Regions from separate parts of the Streptomyces sp. NPDC054866 genome, predicted to be linked through region 2. Evidence: riboswitches for the same ligand, from Rfam matches in the RefSeq annotation. Region 2 holds a riboswitch; the other holds the start of a gene.

Region 1 (5,741 bases), on a different contig from region 2:
GACCTGCCCGCCTACGCGGCCGTGGAGAAGCTCCGCTCGGACCAGGTGCGGGGCCTGCTCGTGTGCAGCGGCAGCGCGGAGGTGGCGGAGCTTGCCGAGCGGGCGGACCTGGTGGTGGATGGCCCGGGGGGCGTGGTGGAGCTACTCGGAAGCATCGCCGCACAGCTGGCCTGACCGGCACGAATTCTGGCGCGGGGGCCTTGGTTGCCGTCAATCACCGGCTTCGCCGAGTTCGTCCTCAAACGCCGGACGGGCTGGAAGTTTCCGGCCGGGCTGGATAGATCCAGCCCGGCCGGCGTTTGAGGCCATCTTGTGCGGGGTCTGGGGCGGAGCCCCAGGTAGGTCCGGGGCGCAGGCATGGTTTTCGGGAAGGGGCGGGGTTGGGGATAAATCAAGCCTGTAGTGCCCGCAGCTGGTCCAGGAACCACTGGGCCGGGGGGAGCGCCGTAGCCGCCGCGGCGAGCCGCTTCGTGCGTTCCGCGCGCTCGCCGACCGGCATGGTCAAAGCCGCGTGCAGCGCGGCGGAAGTGCCCGTCACGTCATACGGGTTGACGACGAGAGCCTCCTCGCCCAACTCCTCGTACGCCCCCGCCTCTCGCGAGAGAACCAGCGCGCACCCGTCATCGGAGACCACCGGCACCTCCTTGGCCACCAGGTTCATCCCGTCCCGGATGGGGTTCACCAGCGCCACGTCGGCGAGACGGTACGCCGCCAGCGACCGGGCGAAGTCGTCCTTCACGTGGAGGACCACCGGGGTCCAACCCTCCACCCCGTACTCGGAGTTGATCTCGTCGGCCAGCGCCTGCACGGACGCCGTGTAGTCGCGGTACACCGCGAGGTCCTGCCTCGACGGGTAGGCGAAGGCCACGTGCACCACCCGCTCCCGCCACTCGGGCCGCGATGCCAGCAGCTCCCGGTACGCCAGGAGTCCCCGCACGATGTTCTTCGACAGTTCCGTCCGGTCGACGCGGACGATCACCTTCCGGCCGGTACCCACCTGCTCCCGCAGCGCGACGAGCCGCTCCTCCACATCCGCCCGCCGCGACCGCTCCCGCAGGAAGTCCCCGTCGGCCCCGAGCCCGTGCACCCCGATCCGCGTACCGGTCGTACCGCCGAGGACGGCGACGCAGCACTCCGTGAACGCGTCCGCCCACCGGCCCGTCAGGAACGCCGCCCGGTCGGCCCCCAGGATGCCGCGCAGCAGCTGTTCCGCGACGTCGTCCGGCAGCATCCGGAAGTAGTCCACCGGCGCCCACGGTGTGTGCGAGAAGTGGCCGATGCGCAGGTCGGGGCGCAGCTCACGCAGCATCCCCGGCACCAGGGACAGGTGGTAGTCCTGGACGAGGACCGCCGCGCCCGCCGCGGCGTTCTCGGCGAGCGCCTCGGCGAAGGCCCGGTTGTAGGTCTCGTACGACGCCCACTGCGCCCGGAACTCCGGGCCGAAGGCCGGTTCGAGCGGGGTCTGGTAGAGCATGTGGTGGACGAACCACAGCACCGAGTTCGCGATCCCGTTGTACGCGTCGGCGTGCACTCCCTCGTGCGAGCCCGCGTCGATGTCGAGCATCCGCACGCCGGGCTCGCCGACCCCGCGCCGCACGGCCTCCCGGTCGCCGTCGCCGAGGGCCGCGCAGACCCACAGGGCGTCCGCCTCGTCGCCGATCGCGCTCAGGCCCGAGACGAGTCCGCCTCCGCCCCGCTTCGACGTCAGTTCCCCGTTCTCCTCAAGGGTGTACGTGACGGGGCCGCGGTTGGACGCGACGAGGACCTGGGCGGCGGCGTGCTCGGAGACCATGTGCCGAACCTAGCCCTTCCGGGAAGGCCTCAAACGTGGGGCCGGACCCGCAAGGGCCCGGCCGTATACGTTCAGGGAACGGCGCCTTCAGGGAGCGACGCCTAGTCGCGTCTGTAACCGCTTCTGCTCCTCGCCGCCGCCACCGCCAGCGCGCTCAGTGCGCACAGCGCGATCGCGAGACCCGCGTACAGCATCGTGTCCGATTCGCCGCCCCTGCCCTTGTCGGCCGCCGCCGCGGCGGCGGGCACGGCCATGGCACCGATGCGGCGTACTTTTCGCATTACCCGTCTGAGCCACATAAGTGGGGAATGTAGACAAAATGCCCGGCTTGGGGTGGTTACGCCACGCGGCGTGCCGTGTACTCCGCGATGCCGCACATCGGCGGGCGCTCCTCCGTGTCCACCGAATGGGTCCGCGGCTCGAACCCGTGCTCGCCCCGTTCGAACTGAGTGAGCTCGGGCCGTACGAGATGGCCGCGCGCGAGCCGCAGCTGTGCCGTCCGGTAGATCGCCGCCGCCATCCGGCCGAGCGCCTGCCCGTCCTGGTGCCGGTGCTTGCGCACGCCGACATCCACCTGCGCGAGCGCGTCAAGGCCCACGGTGTGCAGCGCGTCGACCAGCAGGCCCAGCTCCACTCCGTAACCGACGGGGAACGGAAGCCGCTCCAGGAGGGACCTGCGCGCCGCGTACTCGCCGCCCAACGGCTGGACGAATCCCGCCAGTTGGGGCCAGTGCATATTGAGCAGCGGGCGCGCCATCAGCTCGGTCACCCGGCCACCCTGACCTGCGGTACCGGCCAGGGGGCGGTCGTACATCGCCTTCACGAAGTCCACGTCGGGCTCGGTCAGGAGCGGGCCCACGATCCCGGTGACGAAGTCCGCCGAGAACTCCTTCAGGTCCGCGTCGACGAACGCGACGATGTCACCGCCGGTCACCAGGAGCGAGCGCCACAGGACCTCGCCCTTGCCGGGCACGGCCGGAACGCGCGGCAGGATCTCGTCCCGGTGCACGACCCGTGCGCCCGCCTCCCGCGCGACCTCGGCCGTACGGTCCTTCGAGCCGGAGTCGATCACCACGAGCTCGTCGACGAGCGAGACCTTCTCGACCAGCTCACGGCGGATCTCGGCGACGATCTCGCCGACCGTCCCCTCCTCGTCGAGCGCGGGCAGGACGACACTCACCGAGGCCCCCGACGCCCGTTTGGCGGCGACGAGTGCGCTGAGCGGACGGTCGGCAACGGACCAGGAACGCCTGGTCAGCCAGCGCTCGGCCTCTTCCAGCACGGGTGGCTCCTCCTGTGTGTGGCCTACATGTGATCCATCTCGCGGTTCGGACGACTATCTCAAGGGTCCAGGCCGTCGGTTACAGTCTTGAACAACGCGGATGACCATCGCATGTCGGGGGTCATCGCGTAACAAATGCCCCGGGCCCATGAAGCCCCGGCGCCATACCGCTCATCCAGAGGGGCAGAGGGATACGGCCCGTTGAAGCCCCGGCAACCATCCCGCCGACCGCGCTCGCGAGGTCTCGGTGGGGAAGGTGCCAATTCCGTCTCGCGGCGAGATGCGCCGCGAGGAAGATGAGGAGAAAGGGCCTCGCCTCCATGGCTGCGCAGACTGTCGCAACGAACGACACCACCCCCTCCACCACCACGGGTTCCGTGGACCTCGGCCCCGCGTCCGGCCTCTCTTGCCGCGAGTGCGGCGAGCTCTACGCCCTCGGCCCGATCTTCGCCTGCCAGGCCTGTTTCGGCCCGCTCGAAGTCGCGTACGACCTGCCGACCGGTGACCCCGAGGCGCTCCGGAAGCAGATCGAGTCCGGCCCCGACAACATCTGGCGCTACGCCCCCCTGCTGCCCGTCCCCGCGGACGTGGCCGAGAAGCCGAACATCAACCCCGGCTGGACCAAGCTCGTCAAGGCCGACAACCTCGCCCGTGAACTCGGCGTCGAGCAGGGCAAGTTGTTCGTCAAGGACGACTCCGGCAACCCCACGCACTCCTTCAAGGACCGCGTCGTCGCGCAGGCCATCGAGGCGGCGCGTGCCTTCGGCTTCACCACCCTGTCCTGCTCGTCCACTGGCAACCTCGCCGGAGCGGTCGGCGCCGCCGCGGCCCGCGCCGGCTTCCGCTCCTGCGTGTTCATCCCGCACGACCTGGAGCAGGGCAAGGTCGTCATGGCCGCGGTGTACGGCGGCGAGCTCGTCGGCATCGAGGGCAACTACGACGACGTGAACCGCTTCTGCTCCGAGCTCATCGGCGACCCGCTGGGCGAGGGCTGGGGCTTCGTGAACGTGAACCTGCGGCCGTACTACGGCGAGGGCTCCAAGACGCTCGCGTACGAGATCTGCGAGCAGCTGGGGTGGGTCCTTCCCGACCAGCTGGTCATCCCGATCGCGTCGGGCTCGCAGCTCACGAAGATCGACAAGGGGCTGAAGGAGCTCATCAAGCTGGGTCTTGTCGAGGACAAGCCCTACAAGATCTTCGGCGCCCAGGCCGAGGGCTGCTCGCCGGTGTCCACGGCCTTCAAGGCCGGGCACGACGTCGTTCGCCCGCAGAAGCCGGACACCATCGCCAAGTCGCTCGCCATCGGCAACCCCGCCGACGGGCCGTACGTCCTGGACATCGCGCGCCGCACGGGCGGTGCGGTGGAGGACGTGAACGACGAGCAGGTCGTGGATGCGATCAAGCTGCTCGCTCGGACCGAGGGGATCTTCGCGGAGACCGCCGGGGGTGTGACGGTCGGCGTCACGAAGAAGCTGATCGAGGCGGGGCTCATCGACCCCTCCCTGACCACGGTCGTGCTGAACACGGGTGACGGCCTCAAGACCCTCGACGCTGTTGCCGAGACCTCTCAGGCGACGGCGACGATCAAGCCCAGCCTCGACGCGTTCCGCGCCGCCGGGCTCGCCGACTAGCCGCCGTAGGGCCTGATCGCCGTCGCCGACGGGCGGTCGTGGTCCGTCCTCGCGCAGTTCCCCGCGCCCCTTGCAGGGGCGCTTCCTCCCCGCATCAAGAGGTGAATCCCATGAGCGTCAAGGTCCGCATCCCCACCATTCTTCGCACCTACACCGGCGGCCAGTCCGAGGTCGCCGCCGAGGGGGCGAACCTCAGTGAGGTCATCGCCGATCTGGAGAAGAACCACGCCGGTATCGCGGCCCGTGTCCTGGACGACCAGGGCAAGCTGCGGCGCTTCGTGAACGTGTACGTGAACGACGACGACGTCCGCTTCGAGCAGGGCCTTGAGACCGCGACGCCGGACGGCGCCGGTGTCTCGATCATCCCCGCCGTCGCCGGCGGCTGATCCTTTTCCCAAACACCCTGCGTAATCCTGATTGCCCCCTCCGCGAGAGAAGTGGAGGGGGCAATTCCATGTGGTTGAGCGCGGTACAGTTGGGAAGCGAGCTTCCCCGTTTGTGCCGAGCGCATATACGAAGTCGCCCCGAGGGCGACAAGAAGTAGCCAAAGTGCACTGCCCATTTGCCCTTCTCGTGGCATTTGTCTGGCCCGACTTGCCCTGAATTCCGGCGAATTCTCCGCATATAACCGATCAGGCGTGCCCAGAATTCTCGTCCGATTGACCTGTTGCAGAGGGCAGTTGGACAGATACATTCAGCCGCGGTCGACGCGTTCCGGCGCACGCCTCCACAACCCATTGGGGGGGTGAGGTCTGACCCGGGTCCGCGAAGTGCGGGCCCGTGCAAGGGCCAGTAATAGGGGAGTTAGGCATGGCTCAGGGCACCGTCAAGTGGTTCAACGCGGAGAAGGGGTACGGCTTCATCGCGGTCGACGGTGGTGCGGATGTTTTCGTCCACTACAGCGCGATTCAGATGGACGGCTACCGCACCCTTGAAGAAGGTCAGCGAGTGGAGTTCGAGATCTCGCAGGGCCAGAAGGGTCCGCAGGCGGACATGGTCAAGCTCGCCGTCTGATCTCGGCGCGATCGGCCAGCGA
Region 2 (5,741 bases):
GTCATCACCAAGCGGATCTGCCTGGGTCTGCAGCGGCGTGACAAGGAGAAGGTCCTGCACGGCCGCGAGTCGGGCATCATCAAGCGCCTGCCGCACGGTGAGTTCATCGAGGTCCACGAGCCGCTCAACCAGGAGCAGCTGCACACGCTCACCGCGCACGAGCAGTACGCGCCGCTCGAGATCGGCCCCTCGGTCGACGAGAACGGCGTCGAGCGCAAGGTGTCGGGTTCGCAGAAGCTCCGGGCCAAGCTCAGCAAGGGCTACTACGGGGAGGACAACCAGATCCCCAAGCCCACCACCGAGGAGTACAAGGAGATCACGAGCGGCCACGGCCACCACTGATCCTCTGAAGCTCTGACCAAGGTCGCCACGGCGAGAGCCCCGTCCCATGCATTCCAGTGCATGGACGGGGCTCTTTGCCGTCCCCGGAGCTGGATAAGGTGTTCCTGACCCATGCCTAGACGAACCCAGGAGCGGCATATGAGCGCTGTGACCCCCGCAGGAGGCAACACCGCGGCGGCCCGTTCCTGGCCCGGTGTACTGAACGGGCTGCTGGAGGGACGCGACCAGAGCGCCGAGGACACCGCCTGGGCTATGGACCGCATCATGCGCGGCGAGGCGACCGAGGCCCAGATCGCGGGCTTCATGGTCGCGCTGCGGGCCAAGGGCGAGACCGTGGAGGAGATCTCCGGCCTCGTACGCACGATGTACGAGCACGCCAATGTGATCGAGGTACCGGGGCAGACCGTCGACATCGTCGGCACCGGCGGTGACGGCGCCAAGACCGTCAACATCTCCACGATGTCCGCGATCGTGGCCGCGGGAGCGGGCGCGAAGGTCGTCAAGCACGGCAACCGCGCGGCCTCCAGCGCCTCGGGCGCCTCCGACGTCCTGGAGAAGCTCGGGGTGAACCTGGAGCTGCCGCTGAAGCGGGTCGTCGAGGTGGCCGAGGAAGCCGGGATCACCTTCTGCTTCGCCGTGAAGTTCCACCCGGCGCTGCGGCACGCCGGAGCGGCGCGCAGCCAGTTGGGCATCCGGACCGTCTTCAACGCCCTCGGCCCGCTCACCAACCCGGCCAAGGTGCGCGCCCAGGCGGTCGGGGTCGCCGACCCGCGGATGGCGCCGATCGTGGCCGGGGTCTTCGCCGAGCGCGGGAACTCCTCCCTCGTCTTCCGCGGCGACGACGGCCTCGACGAGCTGACGACCACCTCGACCTCCCGGGTCTGGGTCGTACGGGACGGCGCCGTGCGCGAGGAGGCCTTCGACCCGCGGGACGTCGGCATCGACCTCGTCCCCGTGGAGGCGCTGCGGGGCGCCGACGCCTCGTACAACGCCGAGGTGGCCCTGCGCCTCCTGGACGGCGAGACGGGCCCTGTGCGGGACGCCGTGCTGCTCAACACGGCGGCGGCCCTGGTGGCCCTGACGCCCGGCGAGGGGACCCTCGTGGAGCAGATCGGCGCCGGCATCGCGAAGGCGGCGCGGGCGATCGACTCCGGGGCCGCGAAGAAGGCCCTCGAGCTGTGGGTGGCGGCCAGCAACAGGTGAGTGTGGTGCCCACCGCAGTCCGGATGCCGGACTGCGGTGGGCACCGAGAAGATCGTGTGGCAAGATGCTGCGCAGGTCATGAGTGACAGCGATTAGGCCCCGGCTCGCTGTCCGGCAACCCTCCGTCCGTGGCGGGGTGCCCCGGGTGAAGACCAGGCCGTGGACAGCAAGGTCCATGGCAAGCGCGGACCCCTGCGAACAACCCTGGGGTCCTGGTCCTCAAGGGAGCAGTCTCGTGAGCAAGCGAATGCGATAGGGCTTTCAGCCCCTTTTCCGCACCCCCTTTTCTCTTCATCACTGCGGCGCCGTACGAGCGCTCTCGCAGTGAACTCGCCTGCCTTCCCACGGGAGTTCGCCATGTCTGTCACCACCGCTGCCGCCGACCGATCCGTCTGTGCCGCCCCGCTGCCCGTCCTCGGCCGTGACGTCACCGTGCCGCTCGTCACCGGCGGCGAGGTGACCTACGCGGCGCTCGACTACGCGGCGAGCGCCCCGGCCCTGCAGCGGGTGTGGGACGACGTGGCCGCGTACGCGCCGTACTACGGCAGCGTGCACCGCGGTGCCGGGTACCTCTCGCAGCTCTCCACCGACCTCTTCGAGAACAGCCGGGTCACCGTCGCCGAGTTCCTCGGCTGCCGCGAGGACGACCAGGTCGTCTTCACCCGTTCGACCACCGACTCGCTCAACCTCCTTGCCGCGGCCCTCCCCGCCGACTGCCAGGTCTTCGTCTTCGAGACCGAGCACCACGCATCGCTGCTGCCCTGGCGCGACGCCCGCGTGACGTACCTGAACGCCCCGCGCACCGCCGACCAGGCCGTCGCCACCCTGGAGCGCGCCCTCGCCGACCGCGACCCCTACGGGCCCGCCCTGGTCTGCGTGACCGGCGCCTCGAACGTCACCGGTGAGCTGTGGCCGGTCAAGGAGCTCGCCGCCGCCGCCCACGCGCACGGTGCCCGCATCGTCCTGGACGCCGCGCAGCTCGCGCCCCACCACCCGGTCTCCATCAGCGAGTTGGACGTCGACTGGGTCGCCTTCTCCGGTCACAAGCTGTACGCGCCCTTCGGCTCGGGCGTCCTCGCGGGCCGCTCCGACTGGCTCCAGGAGGCGGAGCCCTACCTCGCGGGCGGCGGCGCCTCGCGGAAGGTCGCGCGGCGCACCGACGGTGGCGTGGACGTCGAGTGGCACGACACCGCGGCGCGGCACGAGGCCGGTTCGCCGAACGTCATCGGCGTGTACTCGATCGCCTCCGCCTGCAAGGCGCTGACCGAGGCGGGCTTCGACGAACTCGTCGCCCGTGAGCGTCACCTCATCGCGAAGGTGCGCGACGGTCTCGCCGAGGTGCCCGCGGTGAAGGTGCTCTCGCTCTTCGGCGACGACGCGCCGCGCGTCGGCGTCATCTCCTTCGTCGTCGACGGCTGGAACAGCTCGCACTTCGCCGCCGCGCTCTCCGCCGAGTACGGCATCGGCGTACGCGACGGTCTCTTCTGCGCCCACCCGCTGGTGCGCACCCTGCTCGGCAGCGACCCGCAGTCCCAGGGCGAGTGCGGCGCCCCCGAGGCCGCGCCCGGCGAGAAGTCCCTGAACGCGATCCGCGTCAGCTTCGGCGCGGGCACCCCCGACGAGCACGTGGAGCGTTTCGTGCGCGCCGTCAAGGAGCTCGTGGCGGACGGCGCGCGCTGGAACTACCGCACGGAGGACGGGCGTTGCGTGCCGGACACCACGGCAGCCTGAGCCTTGGGACGCCCCCTCAGACGTGACCCCAGGACGATCATCCGCAGGGCGCGCTCGGTCGCGTCGGTGAGGAACTCACCGCCACGCCCGAGCGCCTCGGTCAGCGAGACCGGAGCGGGCAGGATCGCGCTGTAGGCGTCCACGCCCTCCGCCCGTACGTGGTGCGCGCCCTGGCCGATCGTGCCCGCGAGGACCAGGACGGGGCGGCCGGAGCGCTTGGCGCGCCGTGCGACCTCGGCGGGGACCTTGCCGCGCGGCGTCTGGTGGTCCAGGGCGCCCTCGGCGGTGACGACGAGGTCGGCGCGGGCCAGGCGTGCGTCCAGGTCGAGGTGGTCGAGCAGGACGTCGAAGCGGGGGAGGAGCTGGGCGCCGAGCGCCGCGAGACCGGCTCCCAGGCCGCCGGAGGCGCCCGTTCCGGGGCCGAGGGAGAGGTCCGCCGTGACGTGCAGGTCGCGGGTCAGGACGTGCGCCCAGTGTTCGAGGCCCGCCGCCAGCTGTTCCACCTGCGTGGGGGTGGCACCCTTCTGCGGGCCGAAGACGCGGGCGACGCCGCGCTCGCCGGTCAGGACGTTGAAGGGGTTGCAGGCGACGCGGATCTCGGTGACCTTCAGGCGGGGGTCGAGGCCCGAGGGGTCGATGCGGCTCAGCCGGGTCAACTCGCGGCCACCGCACGGCAGTTCCCAGCCGTCCGCGTCCAGGAGTCGGGCGCCGAGCGCCTGGAGCGCCCCCGCGCCCCCGTCCGAGGTGCCGGAGTCGCCGCAGCCCACCAGGATGCGGCGGGCACCCGCGTCGAGCGCGGCACTGATCAGCTCGCCCACGCCGTACGTCGTCGTGGCGCCCGGGTCACGCAGATCCCGCGGGACCAGCGAGAGCCCGGCGACCGCGGCCATCTCCACCACGGCGGTGCCGGACGGAAGCAGCGCGAAGTGCGTGCCGATCCGCTGGCCGACCGGGCCGGTGGCGGGCAGCGCGACCAGGCGGCCGCCGCCCGTGGTGGCCAGGGCGCGCGCGGTGCCCTCGCCGCCGTCCACCAGGGGGATCAGATCGGTCTCGGCGTGCGGCACGACACGGCGTACTCCTTCGGCGATGGCCTCGGCCGCGGACTGCGCGGAGAGGGACTCCTTGAAGCCGCTGGGGGCGATGGCGAAACGGGTCAGCATGGCGGTCTCCAGAGTGGATTCAAGGGTGGGTTCAGCGGACGGGCACGCCGAGCAGCGGCCAGAGCGTGACGGCGAAGAGCAGGACGAGGGCGGCGGTCAGCGGCGCCAGGACCGCGGAGAGGCGCAGCAGGTCGCGCGGGGTGTAGGTGGGGGTGCCTGGGATGTCGGCGAAGAGCGTGACGGGCTTCGCGGATGCGGGCAGGGTGTGGCAGAAGCCGGCGGCCGCCGTGGAGGCGAGGGCGGCCGCGACCGGGTTGACGCCCGCGCCGACGGCCGCCGCGACGACCAGCGGGACCAGGACGGATGAGCGGGCCGAGCGGGACTGAAGGACCAGGTGCGCGGCCGTGCTGACCGCCACGACGACGGCAAGGAAGAGCCAGGGCGATACGTCGAGCGGAACCCCGCCCACCAGCCACTTCGCCGCCCCCGACTCGGCGAGCGCGACGCCCATCGCCATGGTCGCGGCCATGAAGAGCAGCAGCGACCACGGCACCGTCTTCAGCGCGTCCTTCAGGCGTACGGTGCCGAGAGCGGGGGACGAGGCGACGACCGCGCCGATCAACGCGACCACGGCGGGCGGCACTTGGTGCAGCGGCTCGCTGCACCACAGCGCGACGACCGTGGCGAGCAGGAGGGCGCAGCGCGTCTCCGCGGGCTCCCAGGGCCCGGAGACCGGCTGCTCGCTGTGCTCCTGGAGCTGCTCGACGGTGATGTGGACCGGGCCCTTGCGATCGGCCCGCCGGGTCGTCGTCAACAGGACGGCCTCCGCCGCCAGATGGGACGAGGCGACGGCGAGCGGCAGGCCGAGCAGCAGCCACTGCGTGAAGCCGATCCGCTCCCCGGTGGCCTCCCACAGGACGGACACCGTGATCAGATGCGCGCCCGCGCCGATCAGGGTCGCCACCGCGGAGAGCAGGATCACGGTGGGGAAGAGGAGTGCGAGCATCACCACCAGGCGCTTCCGGTCGGCCAGGACCTTGGCGAGCGCGAGGAAGACCGGCAGCGCGAGCGCGGCGCGGCCCGACGTGGCGGGCACCGCGAAGGCCGTCACGACCAGGGCGGCCGTCGTCAGATGCGTCAACTGCCGTACGCCGCGCGCCCCGCTGACGAGAAAGGCCGCGGCCCGGCCCGCGAGACCGCTGCGGGCCACCGCGGCCGCGAGCACGAAGGCGCAGATCAGCAGCCAGACCGTCTCGTCACCGAGGGTGCCGAAGAGCGTGTCGCTGCTGATCACGCCGGTCGCGGTGAGCGCGAGCCCGGCGCCGAGCGCGATGTACGTGTCGTCGATCGGCGTACCGATCCACG

The links. A riboswitch is a leader RNA that binds a small molecule or an ion and turns the genes downstream of it on or off. The one in region 2 is predicted to bind S-adenosylmethionine.
Region 1: another riboswitch for S-adenosylmethionine. It lies ahead of thrC (threonine synthase); the one in region 2 lies ahead of ACWGI2_RS10815 (aminotransferase class V-fold PLP-dependent enzyme).

The regions. Positions count from the first base shown of each region.
Region 1 covers NZ_JBSGZA010000006.1:144,930-150,670, forward strand. Annotated here, with positions in the region: gene otsB (trehalose-phosphatase) at 1-174, shown strand, start outside; gene ACWGI2_RS28795 (alpha,alpha-trehalose-phosphate synthase (UDP-forming)) at 392-1,792, opposite strand; gene ACWGI2_RS28800 (hypothetical protein) at 1,894-2,046, opposite strand; gene ACWGI2_RS28805 (glucosyl-3-phosphoglycerate synthase) at 2,130-3,074, opposite strand; SAM riboswitch class I at 3,243-3,377, shown strand; gene thrC (threonine synthase) at 3,395-4,705, shown strand; gene ACWGI2_RS28815 (MoaD/ThiS family protein) at 4,816-5,091, shown strand; gene ACWGI2_RS28820 (cold-shock protein) at 5,516-5,719, shown strand.
Region 2 covers NZ_JBSGZA010000002.1:459,397-465,137, reverse strand. Annotated here, with positions in the region: gene qcrB (cytochrome bc1 complex cytochrome b subunit) at 1-342, shown strand, start outside; gene trpD (anthranilate phosphoribosyltransferase) at 481-1,545, shown strand; SAM riboswitch class IV at 1,620-1,736, shown strand; gene ACWGI2_RS10815 (aminotransferase class V-fold PLP-dependent enzyme) at 1,903-3,276, shown strand; gene ACWGI2_RS10810 (glycerate kinase family protein) at 3,228-4,436, opposite strand; gene ACWGI2_RS10805 (SLC13 family permease) at 4,468-5,741, opposite strand, start outside.